Regions from separate parts of the Brucella sp. NBRC 12950 genome, predicted to be linked through region 1. Evidence: predicted binding sites of a transcription regulator. Region 1 holds the regulator's gene; each other region holds the start of a gene.

Region 1 (10,842 bases):
CGCAATCTGCGCACGTTTGAAGTCGATCTTGCTGTTTCCGAACGCCTCGCAAAGATGGTGCCTTCGGACCGTCTTCTGGTCGGCGAAAGCGGCATCTTCACCCATGATGATTGCCTGCGTCTTGAAAAGTCGGATATCGGAACATTCCTCATCGGCGAAAGCCTGATGCGCCAGGATGACGTTGCTCAGGCGACCCGCGAACTTCTGACCGGCAAGGTGTAAGCCATGACAGCCAAACTCACCCATATCGACCAGACTGGCGCCGCCCATATGGTCAATGTCGGCGATAAGGCTGAGACTGAACGCCAGGCAACGGCTGAAGGTGCAGTCAAAATGAAGCCAGAAACTCTGGCTCTCATTCTGGAAGGCAATGCCGCCAAAGGCGACGTTATCGGTGCTGCCCGCCTGGCAGGCATTATGGCTGCGAAGAAGACTGCTGATCTCATTCCGCTTTGCCACCCATTGATGCTGACAAAGGTCTCGGTGGAAATCGAACCGGATCAATCACTTCCCGGCCTACGCGTCTCTGCGACTGCGAAGCTGAAAGGCCGCACAGGGGTTGAGATGGAAGCGCTGACTGCCGTATCAGTCACCTGCCTGACCATCTATGACATGGCAAAGGCCGTTGATCGCCACATGGAAATTACCGATATTCGCGTTTCCGCAAAAAGTGGTGGCAAATCAGGCGACTGGACAGCCTGATTTTCAAACGAACTTGCGGCAAATCAATTCATGGCCGCAGTTAATCTGCTTTAAGCAGCGAAGCATTTCCAGCATGAGCATTTAGCAGCCTGTGTGAGATAATGCGCAGAACAAGCGAAATAACGAGATTATTTTCTACGAGAGGAAGCCAATGTCCCTTCTCCCGGTCGATGAAGCCCTTGCACGTATCCTGAGCTCGGCAGAGCCACACGGTTCTGAGCAGGTTCCTTTGACTTCAGCCGGTGGACGCGTCGTTGCTGAACCTGTGAAGGCTCACCTTCTGCAACCTCCCTTTGATTGCTCTGCCATGGATGGCTATGCGCTGATCTCACCTGAAAATATCAGCTATCCGCTTGAACTCACCGTAATTGGCGAATCAGCAGCCGGTAAGCGTTTCGATGGGCAGCTGGGCGAACGTCAGGCGGTCCGCATTTTCACCGGCGCACCAATGCCAGCAGGCGCTGATAGCATCGTTATCCAGGAAGACACGGAGCGCTCCGGCGACAAGCTGACGATCCGGCAAGGTCTCGATAAAGGCCGCCACATTCGTCGTGCAGGTCTCGATTTTGCACCGGCCAATGTTGTTCTTCCAGTTGGAAAAGCACTCGACGCCCCGGCACTTTCCCTTGCTGCGGCCAGCGGCAACGCAGCCATCTCGGTTTTCAAACAACCCCGCATTGCAATACTCGCGACAGGAGACGAGCTCGTACCGCCCGGTACGGCTCCCGGCCAGGACCAGATTGTCGCCTCCAACAGCGTCGGCATCGCCGAAATCGTTCGCCGCGCAGGCGGCAGGCCTGAAGATATGGGCATCATCATCGACGACCCTGCGAAGATCGAATCCGCAATTAGTGCCGTTCTCGAAGATGGCATCGATGTTCTTGTGACGATTGGCGGCGCGTCGGTTGGAGATCGCGATTACGTTCACGGGGCTTTACAGAATTGCGGCGTCGATCTAGACTTCTGGAAGATCGCCATGCGCCCGGGTAAACCGCTGATGTATGGCCGCAAGACGGTTTCGGGTAAAACCGTGCATGTCATCGGCCTGCCGGGTAATCCGGTTTCAAGTCTCGTCTGCAGTCTCGTATTTCTGCGCCCATTGGTGGCAAAGCTATCGGGCACTGACTTAACTGCAGATATTCGTCCCGCGAAATTGGGTCAGCCAATGAATGCAAACGATCATCGTAGGGACTTTGTTCGTGCGACGGTAGAAAAGGCAATCGACGGCACATTGATTGTAAAGCCATTTCCAGTTCAGGATTCTTCGATGCTTTCTGCTCTTGTGCGTTCCAATGCACTACTGATCAGAGAAGAAAATGCGCCAGCTGCAGCGCTTGGAGATCCTTGCACAATATTGATGCTGTAACGAACGGCATCAATTCCCGCCCTCATTAATCATTTTAAAACCATTGCAGAACAAGACTGGAACATATAGTGTTCGTTCTGGTTTTGTTTTTATTTGATTCTGGTTTGGAGGGTGTAGCGCATGTTGACCCGTAAGCAGCACGAGCTTCTGCTGTTCATTCATGAACGTCTTAAAGAGACGGGCATCCCTCCGTCTTTTGACGAGATGAAAGAGGCTCTCGATCTAGCCTCGAAATCGGGCATTCATCGCCTCATCACGGCATTGGAAGAACGTGGCTTTATCCGCAGACTTCCTAACAGAGCACGCGCTCTGGAAGTCCTGCGGTTGCCAGATTCGATAGCACCGGGCTTGAACTCGCAAAAGAAGTTCGCTCCGAGCGTCATCGAAGGAAGCCTTGGTAAAGCTCCCCCTCCTCCACCGGCGCGCCCTGCTCCGGTCATGGCGGACAATGATTCCTCAACAATGGTTTCTGTGCCTATGATGGGACGCATCGCTGCCGGTGTGCCGATCTCGGCTATCCAGAATCAGACACATTCACTGAGCCTTCCTCCGGAAATGCTGGGTGCCGGTGAACACTACGCTTTGGAAGTCAAAGGCGATTCGATGATCGACGCCGGTATTTTCGACGGCGATACAGTCATCATTAAACGTGGTGATACAGCCAATCCGGGCGAAATTGTCGTCGCACTGGTGGACGACGAAGAAGCGACATTGAAGCGTTTTCGCCGCAAAGGTGCTTCCATCGCATTGGAAGCAGCAAACCCGGCTTACGAAACCCGCATCTTCGGACCTGATCGCGTGCGCGTTCAGGGCAAGCTTATCGGTCTGATCCGACGCTATTAAATGTTACACATAACCGCTGCACTTCCGTGAGATATGTGGCGGTTAATGTTCATAGTATTTCCGGCAAAAGTGCGAAGCGTCTCCGCAGGGAAATCAGTTCGCCGGACTGATTTCTTTTTCTGCTGCGATGCGTCGGATAATGCGTAAAGACAATCAATTTCAGCGGTTCCAACGATTCATTCTTAGCTGGAATGGCTGTAAGTCTGCCAGAAAACCATGAACTAGAGTGGCTCTGATTTATCTGTAAAAGCTGGAGCCGCTTCGAGCTTGGAGTTCTTTTCAGAGCCAGCCTTCTTTTGATATTCGCGCTCAGCTAGCCCCCGCGCTGCTCGCGAATAAAGACGATGAAGGTGCCAAGGCCTCGCGGGCGCATCAATGGCAAAGCTCAGATCATCTGCATAGCCGGCTAATTTACGAGGTTTTGCCGGTTCGAATCGGTAGATCTTATCTTCGTTGTCGACTTCATGGACAGCCGAAACTGTTGCAGCTTCGCCTTTCGAGGGCTTTTTCTGCCCCAACCTGAGTTCAAGCGTTCCTTTTAAGGCAAGCTCTTTTCGATCCACCACGAGCACATCAGGGCGCTCGCAGCTCAGATTTTTGCCTGCTATCGCAAGAACGACGATGTCGCCAATATTGCAGGCGATGTCCTTCATTTCCTCCTGCGCGGTATAAGCAAACATCCGCCCGTCCCGCAAAGGGATCGTACACAGTCCCTCTTCGCAGACAAACGCATCAGTGGCGGATACCAGCTTCTGCTTTTTTATAATCTGCGGCGGAATAAACGTTTCGATCAAATAGGCTGTCTGCCAGTTTTGACCTGTGAATTTTGGCGGTCTGCTGCGATTGGCTGCGAATTTACCATCAGGCAAGCGCACGGCCACAAATTTTGCATCCTCGCTAACGAGAATATCCGGCAATGGCGTTCGTATAAAAACGACAAGCCCGGCAATGACAAAAGGTAAAGCCAGCCATCGCAACCGGGTCGTGGAAACAACCGCGATAACAAGCGCTACAGTCCAGAGGATAAGCGTGCTTGCAGGCATGACGCCGGGATTACCGTCAGGAGAAAAGCTAGCGACCAGACTTGCAATATGCCTGACCAATAGGACACCAAATCCCATGATCTGTAGTGGCAGCCAATCAAGCTGCAATGGCATCATCACCAAGCTCAGCACTGCAAAGGGCATCACAAGGATCGAGATAACCGGCAAGGCCAATACGTTTCCGACAAGGCCTAAGGGTGCGGTGTTGTTGAAATGATAGGCGGCGAATATTCCGCTCGCTATACCGGCAACAATCGATGTTGCTCCTGTCGCCACCGCAGGAATGAGCATTTTTGATACGAACCCGCGTGGGTTAGAACGTCGATTTTCATTGGCCGTTTGATTACGTGCTTTCCTGTCGCTCCACCATGCAAATGCAGCAATCAATCCCGCAGTCGCCGAAAAAGACATCTGAAAACTCGGACCAAGAATTTCATGCGGAGAAATTGCAATCATCGCGACAGACGCAATCGCCAAATTGCGCATACTGATGGCAGCACGGTCATCCAGCAATGCGCAGAGCATCACGACAATCATGACGTAACTGCGCTGTGCTGCAACATCCGCACCCGACATGGCGAGATAAAATGTGCAGCTTAGAAGCGAGAGAAAAGCCGCAAACTTTTTGACCGGATATCGGGCGCTAAACCCCGGCATCAGAGCAAACAGCGATCTCAACGACATCATCACAACGCCAGCGGCCAGCACCATATGCAGGCCGGAAATTGACAGGATATGCGCCAGACCTGCCTTGCGCAGATCCTCATTCGTTTCTTCGCTGATCCCTGCTCGCTCACCCGCTATGAGCGCAGCGGCAACACTGCCATCCTCACCAGAGAGCACTTCCGCAATACGTTCGGAAACATGCACGCGTAACTGAGCAATGGAACTCGCAATTTTTGCCGTCATGTCGGTCGGTCCTGGCACATCGGCAATCTTTGGTGTTCCAAGAAAGAAACCGTTGGCACCGATACCGCCGAAATAGGCATGGAAGGCAAAATCGTAATTCCCCGGCCGCACAGGTCCCGAAGGCACCCTCAGGCGCGCAAAGCCGGTTAGCCCGCTACCAATAGTCGTCTTGGCCGGTATGTCGCGTGCAGTAATGCGGATGCGGTGCGGTGCGTAGCGAAGTTTCGGCCTTTGCGTTTCAAGCAGATCAAGCGTCACACGCCAACTGCCATTGTCGCGATATTCGAGACCAGCCACTCCGCCGGTAACGTGCGTTGCAACCTCTGAACCCAACAATTGCGTGCTTTGTCGTTCAGTCTCAAATTTCCCCGCTATCATGCCAAGCTGCAGAGCCACGACGAGCGTCAGCAATTGCGATAGCAAGAAGCGTTTGCGCACAAAAAAACGCAATATAAAGACCGCTGTCACGATCGAAAGGAGCGGCACCCAGTCAGGCTCGAAAGAAAGCGTGAAATAGACAACTGCTCCCACACCCATCATCACGGGAAACAGAAGGAAGAATATCCCGCGCCCCACTTCCCGACTCAGCGCTCTGCTTAAGTTCAACCACGCGGCGTCTAGTAGAACGCGCGCGCGTTCAGAAGGCGTTAGAACTCGCTCTGGCAGGGCAATAGGATAAATTTTTTCGTGTTCATCCGGAGCCCACGGAGCGGGCATCAAAGCGCGAGCCAAACCATCTGGCATGTCTTTGACAAATGTCCGTTCGCTGATCTCCTGTGCTTCCCTTGTGCCCGTCATGCCCCCGCCTGACTGCAAAAGTGCTCCCCGCTAACCTAAAGAAGAATACCGGATCGGTGCGAAAGGGACGTCAAGCCCTTGCGCGCTGTGCTACCTATGCTACATGAACGCCAGCCAAAATCGAGAGGGTTCGCGTCGAGAACCCCGATTGCCTGTAGAACACAATCAAACGGGCACTATATACTCTAATTCTGCCTCGCCCTCGGCGTCCTGCCGCAGTCCCGCGAGGCTCTGACACAGTGGAGCTGTCATGTCGAAACCGGTCGTCACCCGTTTTGCCCCTTCGCCCACGGGTTATCTGCATATTGGCGGAGCTCGCACGGCTCTTTTTAACTGGCTTTACGCAAAGCACACCGGCGGCAAGATGCTGCTGCGCATCGAAGATACCGATCGCGAACGCTCCACCGATGCAGCCACAGCCGCAATTCTGGACGGCCTGAACTGGCTTGGTCTTGATTGGGATGGCGATGCAATTTCTCAGTTTGAGCGCGCTCCACGTCACCGTGAAGTGGCCGAAGAACTGGTTGCAGATGGCAAAGCCTATTATTGCTATGCAACGCCGGAAGAGCTCGAAGAAATGCGCGAAAAGGCACGCGCTGAAGGTCGTCCGCCGCGCTATGATGGCCGCTGGCGTGACCGCGATCCTTCGGAGGCACCTGCAGGCGTAAAGCCCGTTATTAGAATCAAGGCACCACGCGAAGGTGAAACCCTTGTACGCGATGCTGTTCAGGGCGATGTTCGCTTCCCGAACAAAGACCTTGATGATTTCATCATCCTGCGCTCCGACGGCACACCGACCTATATGCACGCGGTTGTCGTGGACGACCACGACATGGGCGTCACCCACATCATTCGTGGCGACGACCATCTGACCAATGCGGCACGCCAGACCGTGATCTACGATGCGATGGGCTGGGAAGTCCCTCAGATGTCGCATATTCCGCTTATTCATGGTGCAGACGGAGCCAAGCTCTCCAAGCGTCATGGTGCGCTGGGCGTCGATGCCTATCGCGCCATGGGTTATCTGCCGGAAGCGCTTCGCAACTATCTCGTCCGTCTTGGCTGGAGCCATGGTGACGACGAAATCATGTCGACCGAACAGATGATCGAGTGGTTTGACGTCACCGACATCAACAAAGGTGCTGCGCGCTTTGACTTCCAGAAGCTCGAAGCCATCAACGGCCTTTACATGCGCGCAAGCGACGACAAGGCTCTGTTTGATGCGCTGATTGCCGTATTGCCGGAAATCGAAGGCGGCAAAGAACTGGAAGCCTCCCTTGATGAAAAGGGTCGCGCTCAGCTTCTCACCGCAATGCCGGGCCTTAAAGATCGCGCAAAGACACTGGTGGAGCTTGCTGATGGTACGAAGTTTATCTTCGCAAAGCGCCCGCTTGTATTTGATGAGAAGGCCGCATCTCTGCTTAACGACGAAGGTCGCGAAGTTCTGAAAGCTGTCCTTCCGCATTTGGAATCAGTCAGCGAATGGACCGTAGACGCGCTCGATGCGGCTGTTCGGGCCCATGCAGAAACAGTAGGCCTCAAACTTGGCAAGGTAGCACAACCACTGCGCGCTGCCCTTACGGGTCGGGCTACATCTCCGGGTGTATTCGACGTACTGTTTGTGCTCGGCCGTGAAGAGTCACTTGCACGCATAAAAGATCAAATCGTTTGAACTGTTAGCATTCACGCTGACGTGACAAATCGGACTTAATTAGACCAAATTACGCATTGCATCGCAAAATCATTGGGATAGTTTGGCGGGCGAAATCGTTTGGATAATGCGTTGAAAATCCGTTCTTCTACGGGAACGGCTAACACATAAAAATAATGCGGTTTCCCGCGTTGGCGGGAAACACATAGATGTTACAAGAGACAAGTTATAACGACGATTAAAATTCAGCCGCCACACGGGCGGCAAAGTGGACACGAAAGGAAACACGATGTCAGATAAGACAGCTAGCTTTACCCTCGACGGCAAAACGTTCGACCTGCCTGTACGACAAGGCACTGTCGGGCCGGACGTCGTCGACATCGGTCCACTTTACAAGAACGCCCACGCTTTCACTTACGATCCAGGTTTCACTTCGACCGCTTCTTGCGAATCCAAGATCACCTATATCGACGGCGATGAAGGCGTGCTGCTTTATCGTGGCTATCCGATTGATCAGCTTGCTGAACATGGCGACTTCCTCGAAACCTGCTACCTGCTGCTTTACGGTGAACTGCCTACAGCAACCCAGAAGGCCGATTTCGATTACCGCGTGACCCGTCACACGATGATCCACGAGCAGATGACGAAGTTCTTCACCGGCTTCCGTCGTGACGCACATCCAATGGCTGTCATCGTCGGCTGCGTCGGCGCAATGTCAGCATTCTATCACGACTCGACCGATATCACTGATCCGCATCAGCGCATGGTTGCTTCGATCCGTCTGATCGCCAAGCTGCCTACGCTCGCTGCAATGGCCTATAAGTATCACATTGGCCAGCCATTCATGTATCCGAAGAACGACCTCGATTTCGCGTCGAACTTCCTGCACATGTGCTTTGGCGTTCCTTGCGAAGATTACAAGGTCAATCCGGTTCTGGCACGCGCCATGGACCGCATCTTCATTCTGCACGCTGACCACGAACAGAACGCTTCGACATCGACCGTTCGTCTCGCTGGTTCGTCAGGCGCAAACCCATTTGCATGTATCGCTGCTGGCGTTGCCTGCCTCTGGGGCCCTGCACATGGCGGCGCAAATGAAGCAGCGCTCAACATGCTGGCTGAAATCGGTTCTGTTGACCGCATTCCGGAATTCATTGCTCGCGCCAAAGACAAGAACGATCCGTTCCGTCTGATGGGCTTCGGCCATCGCGTTTACAAGAACTACGATCCGCGCGCCAAGATCATGCAGAAGACCTGCCATGAAGTTCTCGGCGAACTCGGCATCAAGGACGATCCGCTTCTCGACGTAGCTCTGGAACTCGAAAAGATCGCTCTTACCGATGAATATTTCATCGAAAAGAAGCTCTATCCAAACATCGACTTCTACTCCGGCATCACGCTGAAGGCTCTCGGCTTCCCAACCGAAATGTTTACGGTTCTGTTCGCCCTCGCCCGCACCGTCGGCTGGGTCGCTCAGTGGAAGGAAATGATCGAAGATCCACAGCAGAAGATCGGTCGTCCGCGCCAGCTCTATACTGGTGCTCCAGAACGCGATTACGTGCCAGTTGCAAAGCGCAAATAATCCTATCCCAGAATACAGAAAACCCCGGCAATTTGCCGGGGTTTTTGTTTGTTCTCAATTTGAGTTCAGCGTTTTCTGCCGTTCTCGGCCAGATCGAGCAAGACCTTTGCTCCGATCTCGCCGGAAGGTCGCTCCGTGGCCATTATTGATATCACTTTATCAAAGCCATCAAGCTGCGCCTGACGCGACGCACTTTTCTGCATAAGCTTATCGACATAACGGGCAAGATTACCCGGCCTCACCGATTCATTGAAAAACTCCGGTACAACGGGTTCGTCAGCGATAATGTTCGGAAGAGCCGCACTCCAGATCGTGATCTTGGACAGCAGAAACTGGCGTGCAAACCAATCAGCCTTGTATGACAAAATGGTCGGGATGCGCGACAGTGCAAGCTCCAGCGAGACAGTACCCGACGCAGCCAGTGCTGCATCTGCACGCGCAAAGGCATCCCACTTGGCTTCATCACCGGTCACGATAAGCGGCTTAACAGCCCAATCCTTGGAAAGCTCACGCACCATTTCCTCAATGCGCGGCAATGTAGGTAGAATGACCTCAAGCTTTTCGACACGCTTTGACAGCTCTTCTACAGCCTTGCCGAAGGGTTCCATAAGCGTCTGGATTTCGCCACGGCGCGATCCGGGAAGCAACAACAGGCAGCGTGAGCCATCAGGCCAGCGTTGCGCTTCAGCGTCGCGCTGTGCAGCCTGTACTTTCACAATCGGCGCGTAGCTACTGAGACGATGTCCGACATAGGTCGATTGCGGGCCGTTAAGCCGCTTCATGACCTCAACTTCAAACGGCAATACCGTGAGCACATGGTCGACATAGGCACGCATCGCTTTGGCGCGCTGCGGACGCCAGGCCCAGACACTCGGAGCGATATATTTTACGATTGGAATTGAAGGACTGGCTGCGCGGATTTTTTTTGCAACACGATGCGTGAATTCCGGGCTGTCGATGAGCAAAACACAATCAGGCTTTTCTGCAACGATCCGCTTTGCTGTCTGATTTATACGCAGAATAAGCCCAGGCAGATTCTTGAGAATAGCACCAAGCCCCATCAAGGCTATTTCATGCGGGTCAAAGAAGGTTTTCAATCCACGTTCAGCAAGATGGTCACCACCAACACCAACGATATCGACGAGCCGATCTGTCTGGCCGCGAAGAGCATCAACCAAATCAGCACCGAGGAGATCGCCGGATTCCTCTCCGGCCACGATCGCAATTTTCAATGGCCGGCTGGTTTTGCTCAACGTGCTAAGTCCCTTTGGTTTCGACTGATCGTCTCAATGAAAAGACCTTTTTCATTGGCCGCAGCCATGGTTTCACCAAGGCCGAGAATGAAAGTGCGACCAGCTTCAATCGCAATACCGGACAAGCCAGCACGGGCTGCGTTCTCCACTGTCGATACGCCGATTGCCGGCAAATCTGCGCGCTCATCCTGTCTTGGCTTGGCCATTTTGACAAGTACGCCGCCACGCTTGGGAATACGACCTGCCTGACGAAGCGCGTAAACACGCTCGATCATCTGATCGGTGCCTTCTGCACCTTCAAGCGCCACAACCCGGCCACCTGCAGCAATTGCACCCTGCCCGACATCCAATTCGCCAAGACGAAGCGCAGCTTCCATAGCGAGCAAAACGTTCCGGCGTTCGCGGGAATCGGGCGTCAGACGCGTGATCGCTCTCGGCGGTGTCGGTGAGAGAAGATCAGGAACAACTTCATGCGCTCCGACCATCTTGAAGCCATAGCGCTCAAGCAGGCGCATGAATGCACGCAGTAACGCATCATCGCCTTGACCGAGCGCGGTCAGAACATAGCGCACAGCCCTTATCGTCGGGAGATTGAGTTTAAGATCACTCAGATGCGGACGGTTACGAAGGCCACCGGCAAGGACAACTTGAGTGACGCCAGCCGACCGCATGGCACGGATGAGCATGCCAAAATC
Region 2 (10,842 bases), on a different contig from region 1:
TCGTATTGTGAACGTCCTTCGCAGGCTTCGACCAGTCGATACGCGCTTCGGCCTTATCGATCTTGGCGGCATAGGTCACGCCTTCCTCTGGCTGCGACTGAAGTGTGAGACTTTCGCGCTCAAGCGCACCGAGCGCACGCACCATCAGGTCAGCACCGATAAGGCTTAAACGATCATGCAGCTCGCCTGCAGTCATGTCCGGCGTGATCGCAACTTTTTCGGCCATGGCGACAGGACCCGTATCAAGCCCCGCATCCATTTTCATGATCATCATGCCGGTTTCTGTATCGCCAGACATAATGGCCCGCTGAATGGGAGCAGCCCCGCGCCAGCGCGGAAGAAGCGACGCATGACCGTTATAGCAACCCAAACGCGGCGCATCGAGAATGGCCTGTGGCAGCAGCAGGCCATAGGCCACCACGATTGCCACATCCGCTTCGAGACTTGCAAAAACGTCCTGCTCTTCCGTGCCTTTCAGGCTTTTCGGCGTGAAAACCGGAATGCCGAATTCCTCGGCCTTTTCATGCACAGGCGACTTGGTCAGTTCCAGTCCGCGACGGCCAGCCGGACGCGGTGGCTGCGAATAAACCGCAACGACTTCATAACCCTGTCCGATGATGGCTGTGAGGATTGGCACGGAGAAATCCGGCGTCCCCATAAAGACAATCCGCATTACAACGCCCTGTTTGACGCACGCTGGCTGGCGAGCTTCTTGAACTTCTTGATGACCATATCGCGCTTGAGCTTGGAGATATGATCGATAAACAGCACACCATTGAGATGGTCTATTTCATGCTGCAGGCAGGTCGCCATCAGCCCATCGGCTTCCATCGATTTTTCCTTGCCGTCCGCATCGAAATAATTGACCTTGATGGTCGCAGGCCGCTCGACCTCGGCATAATAATCCGGGATCGAAAGACAGCCTTCTTCATAGACGCTGCGTTCGTCCGATGAGGCGACAATCTCCGGATTGATAAAGACATGCGGCGCTTTCGGCTCGTCTTCCTTGGCGAGATCAATCACCAGCATCCGCAGAGGCTCGCCCACCTGAATGGCGGCAAGGCCAATGCCCGGCGCGTCATACATGGTGTCGAACATGTCGCCGGCAAATTTGCGCAACTGATCGTCAAAGCGCTCGACAGGCTTGGAAAGCTGGCGCAGGACGGGATCGGGAAGGATGATGAGCGGTTTAATAGACATGCGCTTCACGTAATCGCTTGCGCGAGAATCGTCAATTGTAACTTGCAAAATGTTCTTGTTTTGATCTCATCAAGGCGACACGAATCAGTTAAGCTTGCGCAATGGAAAACCAGAATCTCTTGAACGAACCGCTTTTGCAGCTTGGTGCAACCTCCTTCACGCTGGGAGATATTCTCCTTGCGGGCATTGTCGTGCTGGTCCTGTGCCTCGCCATTTTCCTCATTGCGGCAGCGCGTTCTGCACGTCTTCGCGCGGTTGCGGAAGCACAGGCTGAAGACCGTGCGCGTGATGCGGAATATCGCATGGCGGAGATTCTCAAAGCACAATCCGAAATGCAGGGCCGGATGCAAACCATGGCCGAAGTGTTCGGTTCACGGCAGGCAGAGCTCAACCAGTCGATCCGTGAACGGCTCGACGGTATGACACATCGCATCGGCCAGACCATGACCGAGCAGACCCGTTCGACACATGAAAACCTCGCAAAACTGCAGGAGCGTCTTGCAGTCATCGACACAGCGCAGAACAATATCCAGTCGCTTGCCGGTCAGGTCGTGCAGTTGCAGGCGATCCTTGCCAACAAGCAGACGCGCGGTGCCTTTGGCCAGTCGCGCATGGAAGCGATCATTGCCGATGGCCTACCGCAGGGCGCTTACGAGTTTCAGGCGACACTATCCAACGGCACGCGCCCCGATTGCCTTGTAAAGATGCCAAACAACGCGCCTTCACTGGTCATCGACGCGAAGTTCCCGCTTGAAGCATGGAACTCCATGCGCGAAACGGAACAGCCGGAAGCGCGCAAGACAGCCGTTGCACAGTTCCGCCGCGATATGGAAGTGCATATCAAGGATGTTTCTGACAAATATCTGATTACTGGCGAAACACAGGATACGGCTTTCCTGTTCGTGCCATCGGAATCTATTTTTGCCGATATTCATGAGCATTTCGAGGCGCTGATCCAGCGCGCACACCGGGCGCGGATCGTTATTGTCTCGCCATCGCTCCTGATGCTGTCCATTCAGGTTATTCAGGCGATCCTCAAAGATGCTCGTATGCGCGAACAGGCGCATGTCATTCAGGGTGAAGTGATCCGTCTGATGGAAGATGTAGGCCGCCTTGATGAGCGTGTGCGCAAGCTGCAAACCCATTTTGTGCAGGCCAATAAGGATATTGACGACATTCTGGTGTCTTCCAATAAGGTCACCAAGCGCGGTGCGAAGATCGAAGCACTGGAATTTGGCCCGGCACCGGCTGAAGAGCCCCAGCGACCGACGCGACAGTCGGATAACGCTCCCACCCAAATGCGCCTGCGCGTGGTGGATGAGGATTAGAGCGCATCCGGAAAAGTGTGAAACATTTTTCGGATAAAGATGAGCGTTAAAGCGAAGATTTAGAGCGACGATCTGATCCACTCTGATCGAAACGCGCTTCAAATTCTACCAAACAAAGAAGCCCGCAACTTGCGGGCTTTGTCTTATTCAGGTTTCGACGTCGTGTCAGAGTGACCAAGATCGCGATCAGGCCAGACCAGATCACGCACGCGTTGCTTCAATACCTTGGCTTCTGGAAATCCGCCGTCACGCTTACGCTCCCAGATGAGTTCATCCTGACCGCCCGGCATAGACAGATGGATTTCAAACACACCACCTGTGCCGGGCCGCAATGCCACCTCGCCCAAGTCCTGCCCGAATGTCTGCAACAGCTCCTGCGCCAGCCATGCAGCCCGCAGCATCCAGTTACATTGCGTGCAGTAAGTGATGGAAATGCGAGGTAAAATATCCATCAAATTTGTCTCGGTTTCTGTCCAACAATAATATCAAAACAAAAAAGAGGTGCCCAAAGGCACCTCATTGTATTTTTAATCATCACCCATCTTGAGTGCCTGAATGAAGGCCTCTTGCGGGATTTCCACCTTGCCGAACTGGCGCATGCGCTTCTTGCCTTCCTTCTGCTTGTCCAGAAGTTTGCGCTTACGCGAAATATCGCCGCCGTAGCACTTGGCCGTCACGTCCTTGCGCAGCGCTGAAATGGTTTCGCGCGCCACGATACGGCCGCCAATGGCTGCCTGAATAGGAATCTTGAACATATGCTGCGGGATCAGCTCCTTGAGCTTTTCGCAAAGCACACGGCCACGCTTTTCAGCAGCAGAGCGGTGAACCAGCATCGAAAGCGCATCCACAGGTTCTTCGTTGACCAAGATCGACATCTTGACCAGATCGCCCTCACGGTAATCCGAGAGATTATAGTCGAACGAAGCATAACCCTTCGAGATCGACTTCAGACGATCGTAGAAATCGAAAACGACTTCGTTGAGCGGCAGATCATAGGTGATCATCGCACGCGGGCCAACATAGGTCAGATCGATCTGGAGGCCGCGGCGCTCCTGACAGAGCTTCATGATCGCGCCGAGATAATCATCCGGCGTCATGATGGTTGCGCGAATCCATGGCTCCTCGATTGCATCGATCTTCACAACATCCGGCATATCAGCCGGGTTGTGCAGCTCTTTCTGCGAGCCGTCCTGCATGTTCAGACGATAGACAACCGAAGGTGCCGTCGTGATGAGGTCGAGATCGAACTCACGCTCAAGACGTTCCTGAATGATTTCAAGATGCAGAAGCCCCAGGAACCCGCAGCGGAAGCCGAAACCGAGCGCTGCAGACGTTTCCATTTCAAACGAGAACGACGCATCGTTAAGACGCAGCTTGCCCATGGCAGCGCGCAAGTCTTCAAAGTCGGCAGCATCAACCGGGAACAGTCCGCAGAACACAACCGGCTGCGCTGGCTTAAAGCCCGTCAAAGCCGCTGCTGTCGGGCGGCGATCTTCGGTGATGGTATCACCGACGCGGGTATCAGCCACTTCCTTGATGGAAGCAGTGATGAAACCCAGTTCGCCCGGTCCGAGTTCATCCATCTGAACCATTTTCGGCGTAAATACGCCGGTCCGTTCTACCGGATATTTCGCACCCGTACCCATCATGCGGATGGTCTGGCCCTTTTTCAGCACACCGTCGATAACACGGACCAGAACAATAACGCCGAGATAGCTGTCATACCAGCTGTCGACCAGCATCGCCTTCAACGGCGCATTGCGGTCGCCCTCTCTCGGAGGAGGCAGCTGCTCGACGATAGCTTCGAGCACATCAGGAATGCCGAGGCCAGTCTTGGCCGAGATCATCACGGCGCGGCTTGCATCAATGCCGATCACTTCTTCGATCTGGCTCTGAACGCGCTCAGGCTCTGCTGCTGGAAGATCAACCTTGTTGAGCACAACAACAATGTCGTGATTGTTGTCGATGGCCTGATAGACATTGGCCAGCGTCTGCGCTTCAACACCCTGTGAGGCATCCACCACCAGAAGCGAACCTTCGCACGCAGCCAGCGAACGCGAGACTTCATAGGCGAAGTCGACGTGTCCGGGGGTGTCGATGAGGTTCAGCACATAGTCCTCGCCGTTCTTCGCCTTATAGTTAAGACGAACGGTCTGGGCCTTAATGGTGATGCCGCGCTCGCGCTCGATATCCATCGAGTCGAGGACCTGGTCCTTCATCTCACGCGTGTCCAGCCCGCCCGTCAATTGAATGAGGCGGTCGGCCAGCGTCGATTTGCCGTGGTCGATATGGGCGACGATCGAAAAATTTCGAATATGGTCAAGTGGTGTGCTCATGCGCGCGATTTACCAGTAAGCCGCGAAATCTCAAAGCGGTATTGCGTGTTTAATACGGGAAAAGCGGCCTTTGTCGCAGTCGTGACAACAAGTCCCCTTTGCGTTGTTGCCAAAAGGCGATAAATCACCGCCAGAAAACATGCCGCAATGATAAACTCGGGCATCATATCCGGCGTTATAATCAGGCTTTCATGCAGGAGTTCAGGATGAAGACCGAACCGAACGAAGTTCACAACAGACCAAAGCTGGTCACTGTTTTCGGCGGCTCCGGCTTTGTTGGGCGCGCGGTCGTAGCAAGCCTCACCAAGCGCGGCTATCGTGTACGCGTTGCCGTACGCAAGCCAGAGGTCGCTTATTACATGGCGCCGCTCGGCAATGTTGGCCAGATCCAGATGGTTCAGGCCAATGTCCGCCATCGCTGGTCAGTTGAACGCGCCATCATGGGCGCTGATCATGTCATCAATCTCGTCGGCATTCTTTCGGAAAGCGGCAAGCAGCGCTTCAACAGCGTTCAGGTGCTTGGCGCAAAGAACATTGCCGAAGCCACCAAGGCAGCTGGCCTCAAGCTGACGCATCTTTCGTCGCTTGCAGCAGACGCAAAATCTCCTTCGGATTATGCACGCACCAAGGCAGAAGGCGAAAACGCCGTTCTCTCCATTCTGCCAGATACGGTTATCCTGCGTCCGTCGATCATTTTCGGCCATGAAGATCGTTTCTTCAACCGCTTCGCCAACATGGCACGCTTTTCGCCGTTCCTGCCGGTTATCGGCGGTGGTGAAACCAAGCTGCAGCCGGTCTATGTCGGCGATGTCGCGGAAGCTGTTGCACGCGCAGTCGATGGCAAGCTTGAAGCCGGTAGCGTGTATGAACTGGGCGGCCCAGACGCACAGCCATTCAAGAACTGGATGAAAGACATGCTCGGCGTTATCGCCCGCAAGCGCGTCATCGTCTCGATGCCTTTCTGGATTGCCCGCATTCAGGCATCCGTTCTTGGCTTGCTGCCAAATCCGCTGCTCACCAATGATCAGGTGACGCTGCTGAAATTCGATAATGTCGTTTCGGAACAAGCCACCAAGGAAGGCCGCACACTTCAGGGCATGGGCATTACGCCAGAAGCCGTGGATGCAATCCTTCCAGCCTATCTCTGGCGCTACCGCGTTGCCGGTCAGTACACAAAGACCGGGTTTGCCTGAGACGAAAATCTAAATGAATAAAGGGGCCGAAAGGCCCCTTTTCTTTTGTCCGTTCTTTGCGGGTTTACCCCCAGATAAGCAATGCAGCCATTCCGAGTGCGCCGACGATCAAACGCCACCATGCAAACAGCTTGAAACCATGGCGCGAAACATAGTCGAGCAAATGGCGCACAACAAATACGCCTGAGATGAAAGCCATCACAAATCCGACTGCGATCAGCGCGCCATCATTCATCGACAGCATATTATGGCTCTTATAGAGATCATAAGTGAAAGCGCCGGCCATGGTTGGCATAGCGAGGAAGAACGAGAATTCAGCAGCCGAACGCTTGTCTGCTCCAAGCAGAAGCGCGCCAACAATCGTTGAGCCTGAGCGCGATACGCCGGGGATCATGGCAAGGCACTGGACAAAGCCAATCGCCAGACAGATCGGCAGCGGATAATCCATCACATCGCGATAACGCGGCTTGAGTTCCAGCTGGTCCACCCAGAGCAGAATGAAACCACCGATGATAAGCATGGCGCAAACCAACATCGGCGTTTCAAAAAGCACGCTCTTGATGAAGCCATGTGCCATTGCGCCGATGACAGCTGCAGGCAGAAATGCAACCAGAATACCCAGCACGAAGCGCCGTGTGCGGGCATCGCGCGGAAAGTCGGTCAGAATTTTGATCAGCTTCGCGGAATAAACCGTCAGAATTGCCAAAATCGCACCGAGCTGAATAAGCACCTCGAAGGTCTTGCCCGTCGATTCAAAGCCAAGAAAATGGCCAACCAGCAACAAATGGCCTGTGGAGGAAACGGGGATGAACTCCGTCAAACCTTCGATGAGACCAAGAAAAGCGGCTTCCAGAAGATTATAAATTTCCATGAAGTCAGTACCTTAGGGAGGTGAGCAGGATGAAAACGGTGCGTCTTGACGAGCTGTTAAGCATGAAAGTGCTACAATAAGCGCTTCCAGCGATTGCTTGTCTCCCGCAGGCATAGCCCTTATAGACTAAATATTCCGTTGAGGTGGCTCGAATCGCCTGACAGCAGAAATAACCTGCTGCCGGTGCAAACGCTAGCCGCAGTGCCTCACCGGGGATCAATTAAAGCTTGTCAGTCGAGAGTACCGCGTCGATTATGCTTACGCTTTTTCATCATCCTATGTCTTCAGGCTCGCGCTATGTGCGGCTTATTCTCGGCGAATATGATGTGGAAGCCGAACTGATCGAGGAACGACCATGGTCGCGCCGCAAGGAATTTCTGGCGTTGAACCCTGCTGCAACACTTCCTGTATTGTTGGCTGAACGCGATCTGCCGGTTGTTGGTGCAACCGTCATTGCAGAATATCTCGATGAAACGCGCGGCGCCTTAAAACGCAGTCGTCGTCTTTTGCCCGAAAGCCCGATGGAACGCGCAGAAGTGCGCCGTCTGGTCGACTGGTTTCTGCTCAAGCTCGAAAACGAAGTGACACGCCACATTGCACGCGAGCGGGTTTTCAAGCTTCAGATGGCCGATGAAATGGGCGGCAGCGCGCCGGATTCGACCGCCATCCGTGCAGCCCGCACCAATATTCGCCAGCACATGAAATATATCGACTGGCTGGCCGCTACCCGTGACTGGCTCGCAGGCAGTCATCCAAGCTATGCGGATATGGCGGCCGCAGCGTCCATTTCTGTGCTAGACTATCTCGGCGAAATTGAATGGGGCGAGACAAAAGCCGCGCGCGACTGGTATGCTCGCATGAAATCGCGCCCAGCCTTCCGCCCGCTGCTGGCTGATCGCGTGCGCGGACTGGCTCCAGTGGCTCATTATGGCGACCTCGACTTCTGATAATAGCCAAGCTTCGGACAAAGCTCTCAAGCTGAAACGCTTTCTGATCGAAGAAGCGAAAGCTGTCGGCTTTGATGCGGTCGCTTTCACAGGGCCGGACGCTATTCCGCAGGCACCTCAGCGCTTGCGGCAATATATTGCCGATGGCCACCACGCGGACATGGTCTGGATGGAAGAGACCGAAGAGCGCAGGGCCAACCCTAGCGTTCTCTGGCCGGAAGTGCGTTCGATCATGGTGCTTGCCATGAATTACGGTCCGGATAGCAACCCGCTCAGCATTCTTGAACATAAAGACCGGGCGGCAATCTCGGTCTATGCCCAGAACCGCGATTATCACGACATCATCAAGGGCAAGCTCAAGCACATCGCGAGCCGCTTTGCGGCACGCGCCGGACAGGACGTAAAAGTCTTCGTCGATACGGCACCTGTGATGGAGAAGCCGCTTGCGCAGGCCGCGGGCCTTGGCTGGCAGGGAAAACACACCAATCTGGTCAGTCGCGAACTCGGGTCGTGGCTGTTCTTAGGCTCGATCTTCACCACGGCTGAAATTCCGCCGGATGAACCGGATCGCGATCATTGCGGCTCCTGCCGCGCCTGTCTCGATGCCTGTCCGACAAAAGCTTTCCCCTCGCCTTACCGGATCGATGCGGGACGCTGCATTTCCTATCTCACCATCGAGAACAAGGGGCCGATTCCGCACGAGTTTCGCAAAGCCATGGGCAACCGCATCTATGGTTGCGACGATTGCCTTTCAGTTTGTCCGTGGAACAAGTTTGCGCAAGCGACCAGCGAGATGAAGCTGAAAGCACGCGATGATCTCAAGGCACCAAAGCTTGCAGATTTTCTTGCACTCGATGATCCAGCCTTCCGCACACTGTTTTCGGGTTCCCCCGTCAAACGCATCGGTCGCGACCGTTTTCTGCGCAATGTGTTAATCGCAACCGGCAATTCGGAAGACCAGACGCTGGTGCCGCAGGTGGAAAGCCTGCTTGAAGATCCGGCACCTGTTGTGCGTGGTGCTGCTGTCTGGGCTTTGAAACAGCTTGTAAGCACAGATCGTTTCAAAATTTCACAGAAACATCTGGCCTCACGCGAAGAGGATGCTACGGTGCGCGCAGAATGGAGCTTAGAGCACCAGTCTGATTAAGTCAGATTGGTGCATCTCAAGCTTTTGTTTAAACACGCATCTTTTCCGAAAACCGTTTCAAACTTTTCGGGATGCGCTCTGGAGGATAGCTAGAATGCGCATTTTTCTGTTTGGAGCCGGTTATTCTGCGAGAGCCTTTTCCCGCCTGATGACCGGAGAGGCAGAGCGCATCGATGGCACCACCCGCAACGAGCAGAATTTCCCCCTCCTCGAAAAATCCGGCATCGCACCGATCATCTTCGACGGCGAAACCGCCTCGCCTGATCTGATCGACCGCCTTGCAAAATCAACCCATGTCGTCATTTCGATTTCGCCGCGCGAAAGCGGCGATCCATCGCTTGCAATTGTTGAGGACGCTCTGCGCCGCCCCGGCAATACCATTCGCTGGATCGGCTATCTCTCGACGGTAGGTGTTTACGGAAATCATGACGGCAACTGGATTGATGAAACAGCACCTTTAGCCCCGACATCGCGCCGTTCGCTTGAACGTGTGGAAGCGGAAAGCGCATGGGAAGCACTAAGCAAACGCCATGGCACACCGGTAGCACTTCTGCGCCTGTCGGGCATCTATGGTCCGGGCCGCAATGCATTCGTCAATCTGGAACGCGGCACCGCGCGGCGCATCATCAAGGACGGTCAGGTCTTCAACCGCATCCATGTGGATGATATCGCCGGAAGCCTGCGTTTTCTGGCAGGTACCAATAGTGGTGGCGCCTTCAACATCACCGATAGCGAACCCGCCCCGCCACAGGATGTCGTCGCTTATGCCGCCGAGTTGATGGGCGTTGCCATCCCGCCGGAAATTCCATTTGAAGAGGCCGACCTCACGTCAATGGGACGCTCATTCTACGGCGAAAACAAACGCGTCTCCAACCAGCGCATCAAGGCTCTGGGCTATGATTTTATCTATCCTGATTACAAAGCAGCCTTTTCGGCCATGTGGAGGGATGATCAATGGCGCTAACACATGCCCCCAAAAGTAGATGTCAGCTTTGGGGTGAAGGCTGCGTAAAATGAGTAGTTGATTGCCGTTTTGGCGAACGCAAAGCATAATCCGGCCAATCGGCTCGAATGATTCGAGCAAAAGTTTTATGGAAAATTGCCCATGGCAAAGAGATCCAGCTCGAAATTCTGGTCGCGACTTGTTCTTGCAACCTGTCTTGCCACAATGATCGCACCAGACTTTGTCCCGCAGGCTTTGGCGCAGGATGCCCCTGCCAAGCAGGCATTCGGCAGCAAGAAACTTCCGGTTTTGGCGCAATCGCCGCAATCCATCGGCTTTTATGCCAAGGGCTGTCTTTCCGGTGGCGTTGCCCTCCCAATCGATGGCCCCAACTGGCAGGTCATGCGGCTTTCGCGCAATCGCAACTGGGGGCATCCGCGCACCATTGGGCTTCTGGAAAAACTATCCCGCGACGCCGCAAAAGACGGCTGGCCCGGCCTGCTGGTCGGCGACATTTCACAGCCACGCGGCGGTCCAATGCTGACAGGCCATGCTTCGCATCAGGTTGGACTTGATGCCGATATCTGGCTGACGCCGATGCCAAAGAAGCGCTTCACCGATGCAGAGCGTGAAAGCGTCTCGGCTGTATCCATGCTGAAGAAGGATTCGCTTTACGTCGATCCGCAGAAGTGGACCCCAGCGCGCACAGCACTCATCAAACACGCGGCCAGCTATCCGGAAGTTGAACGCATCTTCGTACATCCCGGCATCAAGAAGCAGCTTTGCGACACCGTAACCGGAGACCGCAGCTGGCTTGGCAAAGTGCGCCCATACTGGGGCCATTTCTATCATTTCCACGTCCGATTGCATTGCCAGC
Region 3 (10,842 bases), on a different contig from region 1:
GGATGATCATCGACGAGAAAATCCATCCGTGTGGAAGTGCCTGATTCATCATTATTCATTGATGCTGACAATGAACTATCTGAACCAGACAGCCTGCTATCCATGAACTCGACATCTGTTGCCGAAACCCCGAGCTGGGTCGAAATTTCGCGATAGATATCGGCTTTGCTCATCGTCTCGTCTTCCTGCGCAAGCTTGGAGCGCAGACGACGAAGATTGAAGAAAAGAGACTTTTGCGCCGAGCTGGTACCACCGCGCACAATCGACCAGTTGCGCAGGATATAGTCCTGCATCGATGCGCGGATCCACCAGGATGCATAGGTGGAAAACCGCACTTCGCGATCAGGATCGAAACGGGCAGCTGCTTCCAGAAGACCAACATAGCCTTCCTGAACGAGATCGCTCATCGGAAGCTTGAATTTTCTGAAACGACCGGCCATCGAAATTACCAGTCGCATATGCGAGGCGGTAATCCGATGCAACGCATCCTGATCCTTGTTTTCTTTCCAGCGAATGGCGAGGTCGCGTTCTTCTTCGCGTTCAAGGTAGGGCGCAGACATCGCATTGCGGATCATCGATTGGGAGGATGCAGCTGGCGCTTGAATGCTGCGCGCAGATATCGGCAAGCGTGTCGGCGGAACGGTGGAGGAACTGCTCATTGATGACTGCTTCATCTGGCTCTCCTGTTCTGGCTGCGGTGCTCTCAGGGAAATCTGAGGCCCGAAACTGAAACTATTCCAGCTCTGCAAAGAACAATTGAATGAACACCTTGTATTCGTTCAAATTGCCTTTCACAGACCTGTCCTGAGGCCAGACTGGTACGCCGCAAAACAAACCCGCTACGAACTGGTTTGAGAAGAACGCAGAAAGTACCCTCCGGTTCCATCCGGAGTGCGATAAATCTTTGAGATACCAAGAAAATAGGACACATAGCCCGTTGGGCAAGAGCAGCTACTCTTCGCCCCATAAATAAAAAGCCCGCCAATGGCGGGCTTTTTTATAGCATTTCCAGCAAAAGTGCGAAGCGGTTTTGCGTCGGACAATGCATAAAACAAACAGTTACAGCGGTTCTAACGATTCATTCTTAACTGGAACCGCTGTAAAGAAATGCGGGCGTAATTGATTACGCTGCTTCGACTTCATCACCGTCGACATCGCCTTCAGCGTCGGCATCAGCCTTGGTACGCTTAGGGCTCTTGGCGAGATTGGTCTCGATAAGACGGACAGCTTCTGTATCTGAAAGCTTGTTCACAGCTGCGATTTCGCGCGCCATGCGATCAAGCGCTGCTTCATACAGCTGGCGTTCCGAGTAGGACTGCTCTGGCTGATTTTCAGCACGATGCAGATCACGGACAACTTCAGAAATCATAATCAGATCGCCGGAATTGATCTTTGCATCATATTCCTGAGCGCGGCGCGACCACATGGTGCGCTTCACGCGTGCACGGCCCTGAACGACCTTGAGAGCACGCTCAACATAGTCGGTTTCCGACAGCTTGCGCATACCGATGCTGACAGCCTTGGCGACTGGCACCTTGAGGCGCATCTTGTCTTTTTCAAAGTCGATAACAAAAAGCTCAAGCTTATGGCCGGCTACTTCCTGCTCTTCGATGGCTACGATCTGGCCAACGCCGTGAGCTGGATACACAATGGACTCACCGGTCTTGAAACCCTGACGAGCCGGTGTCTTCTTCTGCTGGGATGTCATACGCTCTAATACTCCCTGTTGTGCCCGGCGCAACTCGCCGGTTTACACATGATATCGACCGCGCCACTTGGGAGAGGCACGGAAGTCGTTGCGGTTTGAACTGGAAGCGCGTCTCGGACACAGATTTATCTACCGGGAAGGTTGGTTAGGGACGGACGCGAAATCGCAAAAATCCGTTCCGGTGCCATACAGCCCAGTAAAAAAAGCTAGCCCTTTCAGAGATTAATGCGTTTGCGCCACGAGTTGACGTCCAGTCACCGAAATTATCTGTGCAACTTAACACAATTTTGCGCAAGAATCAACAAATTGCCAAATATCTTACTTTCGGCAACTTTAGACGCCCTTAAAATAGGCTGTATTCGCGCATTCGTGCAGACAAAACGCGCCCGCAATGCGATTTTTAGTCGCCCGAACCCGGTTCTGCCGAGAAGAACTGCTCAAGCTTGCCAGTTACGCCGTCCATTTCCTTGGCTTCAGGAAGTTCATCCTTCTTAGCCGTCAGATTAGGCCACTTGGCAGCATATTCAGCATTCAGCTCAAGCCACTTGTCGAGACCCGGCTCGGTATCCGGGCTGATGGCTTCCGCTGGGCATTCCGGTTCACAAACGCCGCAGTCGATGCATTCATCGGGATTGATGACGAGCATGTTCTCGCCTTCATAGAAACAGTCGACAGGACAAACCTCGACGCAGTCCGTATATTTGCAACGAATGCAATTATCGGTCACGACATAAGTCATTGTCCAACTCCTGTTGCCAACCTTCTATTTGAAGGAACGGCTTATCTATCCTGAACTGGCTGTTTGAACACTCAGATCGGACATCTGAATGATTTCGCTCCGGTCACGACATATGTGTCACGCATATGGTGGCTACGGCGTGTGGCTTGCTTGCCAGCTCATGCCCTTGCAATCGCCAACGGTGAGGTAACGACTTTATCTGCCCATGACAAGAGCCCAATCGCCGCAATATCACTATGTCACGAACATCTGAAACGACATTTCGTTTATGAACCTAAACGCGGAAAAGACTTTTATTTTAAGGCTTTGATACGCAATTTCTATCGCACAGAGGCGCTATCCTGCGTCATCGCGTCCGCTATAGAGCGTTTCCTGCTTCAATTGAAATGCTCTATCCGGCCAATTTTACGCGCATCTACGCCCGAAAACCGATGCCCACTTATTGGGATTCACTCTAATTGCCGCGCAAACGATCAGTTTCGCGACGTTCTTTCTTGGTTGGACGGCCTGCACCGCTTTCGCGTCGTGGCTGTATTGGCTCAGCGACCTGATCTCCCGGTACAGGTTTGGGCGTCATATCTTCATAAAGAAGCTGCGCTTCGGGCGCTGGACCGCGTCGCTCGCCAGGGGCAAGTATCTTGTAAACCAGAATGCGCCGATCAAGCGTGATCGTCAGAACATCGCCGACTTTAACCTGATAGGCTGCCTGCTCAATCTTATCGCGATTGACGCGGACTTTGCCGCCGACGGCGAGTTTCGCCGCCAGCGATCTTGATTTGACCACGCGCGCAAAGAACAGCCACTTGTCGATCCGCTGTCTTGCGCCGTGTTCGCCGGTCATCTTACTTCTTCAACTGCTCCTTGAGCGCCAGAAGCTTGGCAAAAGGCGAATCGGGATCAATCCGTACCGGACGTTCCTGCTCGACGCGCTTGTTGCCCTGATGATTATTGCCATGGTCACGCTTAGGCTGACGATCGCGATTACCATCGCGTGGCTTGCCTTTGAAGCCTTCGCGCTTGTTCTGGCCTTCGCCATCATGGTTGCGGCGATTCTTGTCGAAACGCTTGCCACCACGATTGTCACGCGCGTTCTGGCCTTCGCCGCCTTCCGAACCGCCTTCAGACTTGCGAGCCTCATTGCCCTGGCCACCCTGTGGGCGGTTATGGCGCTGACGGTTCTGGTCCTGATTACGGTTATTACGGCCTTCAAAACGGCCCTGACGCCACAGAAGAACAGGCTTTGGTTCTTCAACAGGCGCTTCAGTAAGCTGAACGGCAGGCTTTTCTTCACCCGAGACTTCCGCTGCAGCAGCAGCTTCAACCGGTGCAGGTACAGGTTCAGCCGCAGGAACAGCAGGCTTTGCTTCGCTCGCAGGTGCGGCAGCAGGAACAGCTGGTTTGAAGACGGTATCTTCAACAACAGCCTCAGCTTGCGCGGCGGCAGCCGCAAATGCATCGAGTTCAGCGAGCTTTGCTGTGACAGCGGCGGCTTCTGCAGCTTCATGGCGATAGCCAAGGCTCTTCAGGATTTCTTCCATATCTTCGGTGGTTGCACCGAGAATGGACATCATCGCCGGCGTGACGATGAAGCGTCCACCATCATAAGCGCCTTCCGGACGGGTACCCGAACCCGGACGCCAGGCAAGAGCCGGACGGATCAGGTCAGCAAGACGTTCCAGAATATCGATACGAACAGCACGACGACCCAGCACGCGATAGCCTGCAAGGCGGTAGAACTGATGATCGAAAGCCGGATCGACGACAACCGATGTACGGCCTGCGGCCAGAACATTGACCACGTCACCATAACCGGCACGTTCGCGACCATCGTTTTTCAATGCCCAGAGCAGCGTGATGAGGCCAGCAGGTGCAGGCTTCAGCAGCATTGGCATGAAAACATGATAGGCACCGAAGCGCACGCCAAGACGGCGAAGAGCGGCACGGGAATCCTGATCAAGACCACGGACTTCTTCGGTCACATCGCGACGCTGAAGAATGCCAAGGCTCTCGACGATCTGGAAAGCCAGACCGCGCGTCATGCCGGTCAGCGCATCGGCGGCGCTGAGATCGGTCAGAGGCTTCAAAATGGTTTCGATATGATGCGCCACAAAACGTTCGATGCGGGCTGCAACCTTGTCGCGTGCCGGACCAGTCAGCTGCTCATCAGCTAAAATGACCGCGCGTGGCTTCAGAACATCGTCGCCTGCAACCAGTGTTGCGACAGTTGCCCCAACCCAGCGCAGAACGCCATCCGAACCGAGTGCGAAGTCGCCGTTGGGAGCAGCAGCGAAACGCTCCGCACGACGATCAAACTCGGCGGCCAGCGCCTTTTGTGCAGCCGTCTTTACTGCCTTCGCATCCGGTCCATCGGACTGAACGTCGGCTGTAAAACGGAATCCTTCCAGTTGCCCGACATTATGGCCTTCGACAATTACGTCTCCGGTCGAGCTGATATCTGCTTCTAGCATGGCATTCTCTCTCAGGCGCCTCATAAGCACGCTTGTCCTGCGGTCTACAAAGCGTTTCGTCAACCTTTCATGCAGCGCATCGGACAATCTGTCCTCAATTTCGCGCGTCTTTTCCTGCCAGTGTGTCGGATCGGCAAGCCATCCCGGCCTGTGCGACACAAAAGTCCAGGTACGGATTTGCGCCACGCGGTGAGACAGAGTGTCGATTTCCCCCTCTGTACTGTCGGCGCGGCGCACCTGTTCGCTCATATAATCTTCATCAACGCTCCCTCGGCGGACCAGATCCTGATAGATGGTTGCTATGATATCGGCATGTTGTGCCGGCGCAATCTTACGATAGTCGGGGAGCGCACAGGTATCCCACAAAAGTTCGATCCGCGCAGGCGAATTTGCAAGCCGCACAATGTCTTCGTCTTTTGACAAATTTTCAAGCGCCTGTTGATCAACAGCAGGCAGCGCCTTGGTCAGTCCTTCAATCGGCGTCGGCGTTTCAAGAGAATAGCGCAACGCACTCAACGATGAAAAATCGAAACGCCCTGTACGCCATTGCATAACTTTCACAGGGTCAAAGTCATGGGCTTCAACTCGCTCGACCATTTCATCGTCCAGCGGACGCACCTGTCCAGTCACACCAAATGTACCATCGCGCAGATGACGCCCGGCGCGGCCCGCAATCTGCCCAAGCTCAGCCGGCGTCAGGTCACGATACTGATAGCCATCGAATTTGCGATTCTGTGCAAAGGCGACATGATCAACATCGAGATTGAGCCCCATGCCAATCGCGTCGGTCGCAACCAGAAAATCGACATCGCCAGACTGGTAAAGCTCAACCTGTGCATTGCGCGTGCGTGGGCTAAGAGCACCCATAACCACCGCTGCACCGCCGCGTTGACGACGGATCAGCTCGGCAATGGCGTAAACTTCTTCCGCAGAGAAGGCCACAATCGCCGAGCGATTTGGCAGGCGGATGATCTTCTTTGAACCCGCATAAGTGAGATGCGACAGGCGCGGACGCGTCACCACCGTAATCCCGCGCAACAGCTTTTCAAGAATGCCGCGCATGGTGCCTGCACCCAAAAGCAGCGTTTCCTGACGGCCGCGCAGATGCAGAATGCGATCGGTGAAAATATGGCCGCGTTCAAGATCGCCTGCCAGCTGCACTTCGTCGATAGCCACGAAAGGCATATCCGTGCGGCGTGGCATGGCCTCGACTGTGCAGACGGAATAACGCGAAGTCGGTGGCGTGATCTTTTCTTCGCCGGTAATCAGCGAAACATTGGCAGCCCCTACCCGCTCAACCACACGATTATAGACCTCGCGCGCCAAAAGGCGCAGCGGAAGACCTATCATGCCACTGCCGTGCGACAGCATCCGCTCGATAGCGAGATGCGTCTTGCCGGTATTGGTTGGCCCCAGAACCGCAGTAACACCGCGGCCGCTCAAGGTCAGCGGCAGATCATGGGCAGGGAGTTGGTTCATGCCAATAATAGAATTCCCGGAACAAATGCCATACGTAAAGCCATGCGTTAGCACTATATGACTTGAGCCGAAAGCGCTCCTGTTAAGTTTCAATCCATGTTTCGGGACGTTTCCGGCACGATCCAGTCTTTACTGTTCTATCCGGAACTTATCTCGCGTGCACCCTGAAAAGAACAAAACGGCTTTCAAATGACCATCCGTTTTAAAACACAGGATTGAAGGTTGGTCTTCCATCAGCCCGCATCTTAACAAACGTGCCTTTTAATAAATAGAACGACTCTGGAACGAATCGGCGACGAATCGCTCACAGAACTTCCTTCGCCTTTTGTTCACGGCAACATATAGTGGCTGAATGCCCAATTCCCACCATATAATGAATCACCTCAGTTAATATTCAGCCCGAAACCAGAACAAACCTGTGGCCGCGTTAACTTTTATCTCGGAAGCCATTCTGCGAGCTGAGGCAACAGATGGTCTATTTATAAAATATCAATATTTCCTGACAGTTAGTTAAAGCTTTCATCACATGAGAACCGATTTTTATTAACCTTCAGGCCAAAGCCGGAACGAATCGGCGACGAATCGCTGATCCGCATATTTTCCGGCTTTGTTCTCACCAGATATAGTGGCTGATCCTATCCAAATACCCTAGAGCGGCAAGAATTCGCCGCTCCGTGACAGTGATGCTGACGCTCGCTGTTAACTTTTAAACCTCTTATACCAAGGCAGCTCAAGATGCTGACGCGTCACGCCTTGAAAAAGTTCAATCGTCACGTGGGCTTAACCAGAACGCCATGAGCCATACCCATGGCGTTCTGGTCTCATGGCGTTTTGGTATTACGACCGCTCAACGCACATAGCGACACCCATGCCGCCACCGATGCAAAGCGTTGCAAGTCCGCGTTTTGCGCCACGACGCTTCATTTCGTATAGCAGGGTGGTCAGCACACGCGCACCGGACGCACCGATCGGATGGCCAATCGCAATTGCACCACCATTGACGTTCACGATCTCTGGATTAATACCAAGATCGCGAACGACAGCACAGGATTGAGCTGCAAAGGCTTCATTCGCTTCAACCAGTTCCAGATCAGCAACCGTCCACCCAGCTTTTTCAAGCGCTTTGCGGGTAGCAGGAATTGGTCCAGTCCCCATGATCGATGGATCGACACCCGCCGTTGCCCACGAAACAATGCGCGCGAGCGGCTCGACACCGCGTTTTGCGGCTTCATCCGCATCCATCAGGACAACAGCCGCCGCACCGTCATTAATGCCGGATGCATTGCCAGCCGTAACCGTGCCTTCCTTGTCAAAGGCAGGTTTGAGCTTTGTCAGCGCCTCGATTGTTGCACCAACGCGGATATATTCATCAGCAGATACAATCGTCTCGCCTTTGCGGCTCTTTACGGCAAACGGAACAATCTCATCCTCGAAACGACCTGCGGTCTGTGCAGCTTCGGCCTTGTTTTGCGATGCCAATGCGAATTGATCCTGATCATCGCGGCTGAGCTGCCACTGCTTGGCGATGTTTTCTGCGGTGATCCCCATATGGTAGCCATTGAAGGCATCCGTCAGGCCATCCTTGATCATCGTATCGATCATCTTGAAGTCGCCCATCTTCACGCCGGAACGCAAATGCGCGCAATGGGGTGCCATGGACATCGATTCCTGACCACCTGCCACAATGATCTTCGCATCGCCCGACAGAATCTGCTGCATACCGAGTGCGACGGCACGCAGGCCTGACCCACAAAGCTGGTTGATCGAGAATGCAGTCGTTTCCTTGGGGCATCCTGCGGCCATCGCAGCCTGTCGTGCCGGGTTCTGCCCCTCGCCTGCCGTCAGCACCTGACCGAGAATGACTTCATCCACATCAGCAGCATCCACGCCTGCGCGCTCAAGAGCTGCCTTGATTGCAGTAGCGCCCAGTTCATGCGCAGCCACATTTGCGAAAGCGCCATTAAACGCGCCCACCGCTGTTCGGGCTGCGCTGGCAATAATTATGGCTTTCTGGCTTTGCGATGCAGTCATTCTTTCCTCCTTGAAAAATCACCGACAGAGAAAGACCAAAACAGACACCTTGGCAAGCTCTGGCGTGTCCGCGGGTTTGGCACCTTCGCTCAAAACGATAATCAGTTTCTTCTCCACACATATAGTTTTCACCATACGTGTCCTTCAACAGTCGTTAGATTAGCTTCATGCAATCAAAGGAGATTTCTATGCCAAGCCTGACATTAGATAATGCCAATGCGATCATTACCGGCGCCTTTGCCAAGGCTGCCGAGTTGCAGTTGAAGCCGATCGTCGTTTCTGTTTTCGACGCAGGCGGCCATCTGAAAGCCTTTCAGCGACAGGACGGAACTTCGATTCTCCGCTTTGAAATTGCATCCGGAAAAGCTTTCGGCGCACTGGCTGTCGGTACTGGCTCACGCTGGCTCCACAATCAGGCCAAAGACCGTCCGCATTTTCTTGAGGGGCTGTCAGGCGTCTCAGGCGGGAGAATCGTGCCCGTGCCCGGCGGCGTGCTGATTAAAGACAGCACAAACGAAATTATCGGCGCTGTCGGCATCTCCGGTGATACATCTGACAATGATGAAGCAGCAGCCGTAGCCGGCATCGAAGGCGCGAGCTTTACAGCCGACATCGGATAAGAAGATCAAAACGCCGCGTATCCCATCAATATACGCGGCGTTTCATAGAATTGTATTGAAGACACCCGAATTATCATTTCAGATTTTTATTCGCAAAATGCGCTATTGCACCCGGCAAGGCATGTTCCACGCTGCCAACAAAAGAAGGTGTATCCGATATAACTTGAATATACCCTTCATTATATAATGTACAATTTACAACATTAAAAAATGAAACACCGGAATTTACAGATAAACCGCCGTTACCGATAATAATTTTGATAACATCATCCATTTTTATAACCCATAAAAAGTTGAATAACTAACAAGGGTGATGCTTCTTAATTTATAAGGCAAAATTGTGATTTTTTACCTTTTGATAAAAAATTGAATAAACATAGAATACTTAGTTGCTATTGCATTAGAACAAAAAAACGCCGCTTCCGGAGACCGGAAACGGCGTTTTTGAAATTCATCTTTCAGCTGCGATGCAGCCTAAGACTATTCCTTAGCTTCGAGGACCTGACGGCCGCGATACATACCGCTCTTAAGATCGATATGATGCGGACGACGAAGTTCGCCCGAGTTCTTGTCCTCGACGTAAGTCGGGGCCTTGAGAGCGTCTGCCGAACGGCGCATGCCGCGCTTCGACGGAGACGTTTTGCGTTTTGGTACTGCCATGGATCCAGCTCCACTGATCGATAAACAAACGTCCGGCACGGCCCCGAGGAGCCTGTCACATCGGACATAATTCCGGAAAGTCACGTGCCTATACACGCTCTCACTGCATTTGACCAGTCAGAGTCTTATCTTTTTTCCTGTCCAGCCGTTTATCGAACGCATGTCACATAGGGCCCAGCCCTGGAAGCGCGCCCGGCAACGATGCGCGAGATACGCTGCATGTTGCGCGTTGGCTTTGCCGGATTGCGCAAAGCGGGATTGGGAAGCGTTACGGCAAGCAAAGCGGCTTGCTGGGCAGTCAGACGTGATGCAGGCCGATTGAAGTAATGCTGAGCGGCCGCCTCGATTCCATAGATGCCCGGTCCCCATTCAGCAATATTGAGATAGATCTCCATAATCCGCTGTTTTGACAGCACGGCATCGGCGACCAGCGCCAAAGGAAATTCGAGCCCCTTGCGGACATAAGACCGGCCGTTCCACAGGAATAGGTTCTTTACAGTCTGCATGGTGATGGTCGATGCGCCGCGGCTTGGACCGCCCTCACCCGCATCATCAAGCACGAGGCTGAGCTGGTGCCAGTCCACGCCGCCATGGCTGCAGAACTGTCCATCCTCAGCCATCATCACCGAATTCACAAGAACAGGTGCAACATCCTCAATGCTCACCCACTGCCGATCTACATCGCGCAGAAGAACATAGTCCTTCACCATCAATGTCGAAATCGGACGAACAAAAGGAACCGAATAGACCAGGATCAGAAAAAGCGGCAGAACCGCAAGCACCACCAAAATCTTGAGCATGAGGGCAATTCTGCCACCCCAAACGGGATCAGCCAAGTAACCGCGACCATCTTTGCTCTTGAGAATGATTTTTGCCACGTCCACCGCCTGTTAGAGCATTTCCAGCAAAAGTGAGAATCGATTTTGCGTTCGAAAATGCGTAAGACAAATAGATAAAGCAGCTCGAGTGTTAGCTTGAACTGCTTTAGCCCCATTCAAGCGACATAAACTATTCCTTAACAATAATGAACCTGATTCCATAATCAGCCGCAGGAATTCAGCGACCAAATTGAGCGCTTTATGGCTCAAAATCCGCTGTTTGATGACCGCTTGATGAAAAAGCCTGTGCTGATCGATG

The links. Region 1 encodes LexA, which represses DNA repair genes until DNA is damaged. Its sites were predicted from a motif close to TGTTCNNNNTGTGTTCNG; they were not measured.
Region 2: def (peptide deformylase) is a predicted target of LexA. The motif match lies at 1,251-1,268, and genes of this name have one in related genera.
Region 3: QSJ70_RS19480 (helicase-related protein) is a predicted target of LexA. The motif match lies at 6,664-6,681, and genes of this name have one in related genera.

What each region holds. Positions count from the first base shown of each region.
Region 1 is NZ_BSQC01000001.1:524,456-535,297, reverse strand. It holds gene trpC (indole-3-glycerol phosphate synthase TrpC) at 1-222, shown strand, start outside; gene moaC (cyclic pyranopterin monophosphate synthase MoaC) at 226-702, shown strand; gene QSJ70_RS02595 (molybdopterin molybdotransferase MoeA) at 854-2,068, shown strand; gene lexA (transcriptional repressor LexA) at 2,189-2,911, shown strand; gene QSJ70_RS02585 (ComEC/Rec2 family competence protein) at 3,133-5,661, opposite strand; gene gltX (glutamate--tRNA ligase) at 5,912-7,333, shown strand; gene gltA (citrate synthase) at 7,602-8,894, shown strand; gene lpxB (lipid-A-disaccharide synthase) at 8,960-10,147, opposite strand; gene QSJ70_RS02565 (LpxI family protein) at 10,144-10,842, opposite strand, start outside.
Region 2 is NZ_BSQC01000019.1:47,559-58,400, forward strand. It holds gene fmt (methionyl-tRNA formyltransferase) at 1-673, opposite strand, end outside; gene def (peptide deformylase) at 673-1,200, opposite strand; gene QSJ70_RS24385 (DNA recombination protein RmuC) at 1,302-2,528, shown strand; gene QSJ70_RS24390 (Rdx family protein) at 2,672-2,980, opposite strand; gene lepA (translation elongation factor 4) at 3,056-4,864, opposite strand; gene QSJ70_RS24400 (complex I NDUFA9 subunit family protein) at 5,071-6,057, shown strand; gene QSJ70_RS24405 (undecaprenyl-diphosphate phosphatase) at 6,122-6,928, opposite strand; gene QSJ70_RS24410 (glutathione S-transferase family protein) at 7,183-7,875, shown strand; gene queG (tRNA epoxyqueuosine(34) reductase QueG) at 7,856-9,022, shown strand; gene QSJ70_RS24420 (SDR family oxidoreductase) at 9,117-9,986, shown strand; gene mepA (penicillin-insensitive murein endopeptidase) at 10,128-10,842, shown strand, end outside.
Region 3 is NZ_BSQC01000012.1:90,401-101,242, reverse strand. It holds gene QSJ70_RS19500 (RNA polymerase factor sigma-32) at 1-674, opposite strand, end outside; gene QSJ70_RS19495 (CarD family transcriptional regulator) at 1,124-1,708, opposite strand; gene fdxA (ferredoxin FdxA) at 2,109-2,447, opposite strand; gene QSJ70_RS19485 (RNA-binding S4 domain-containing protein) at 2,902-3,288, opposite strand; gene QSJ70_RS19480 (helicase-related protein) at 3,290-6,394, opposite strand; gene QSJ70_RS19475 (acetyl-CoA C-acetyltransferase) at 7,232-8,425, opposite strand; gene QSJ70_RS19470 (GlcG/HbpS family heme-binding protein) at 8,614-9,045, shown strand; gene QSJ70_RS19465 (hypothetical protein) at 9,119-9,319, opposite strand; gene rpmF (50S ribosomal protein L32) at 9,526-9,705, opposite strand; gene mtgA (monofunctional biosynthetic peptidoglycan transglycosylase) at 9,855-10,583, opposite strand.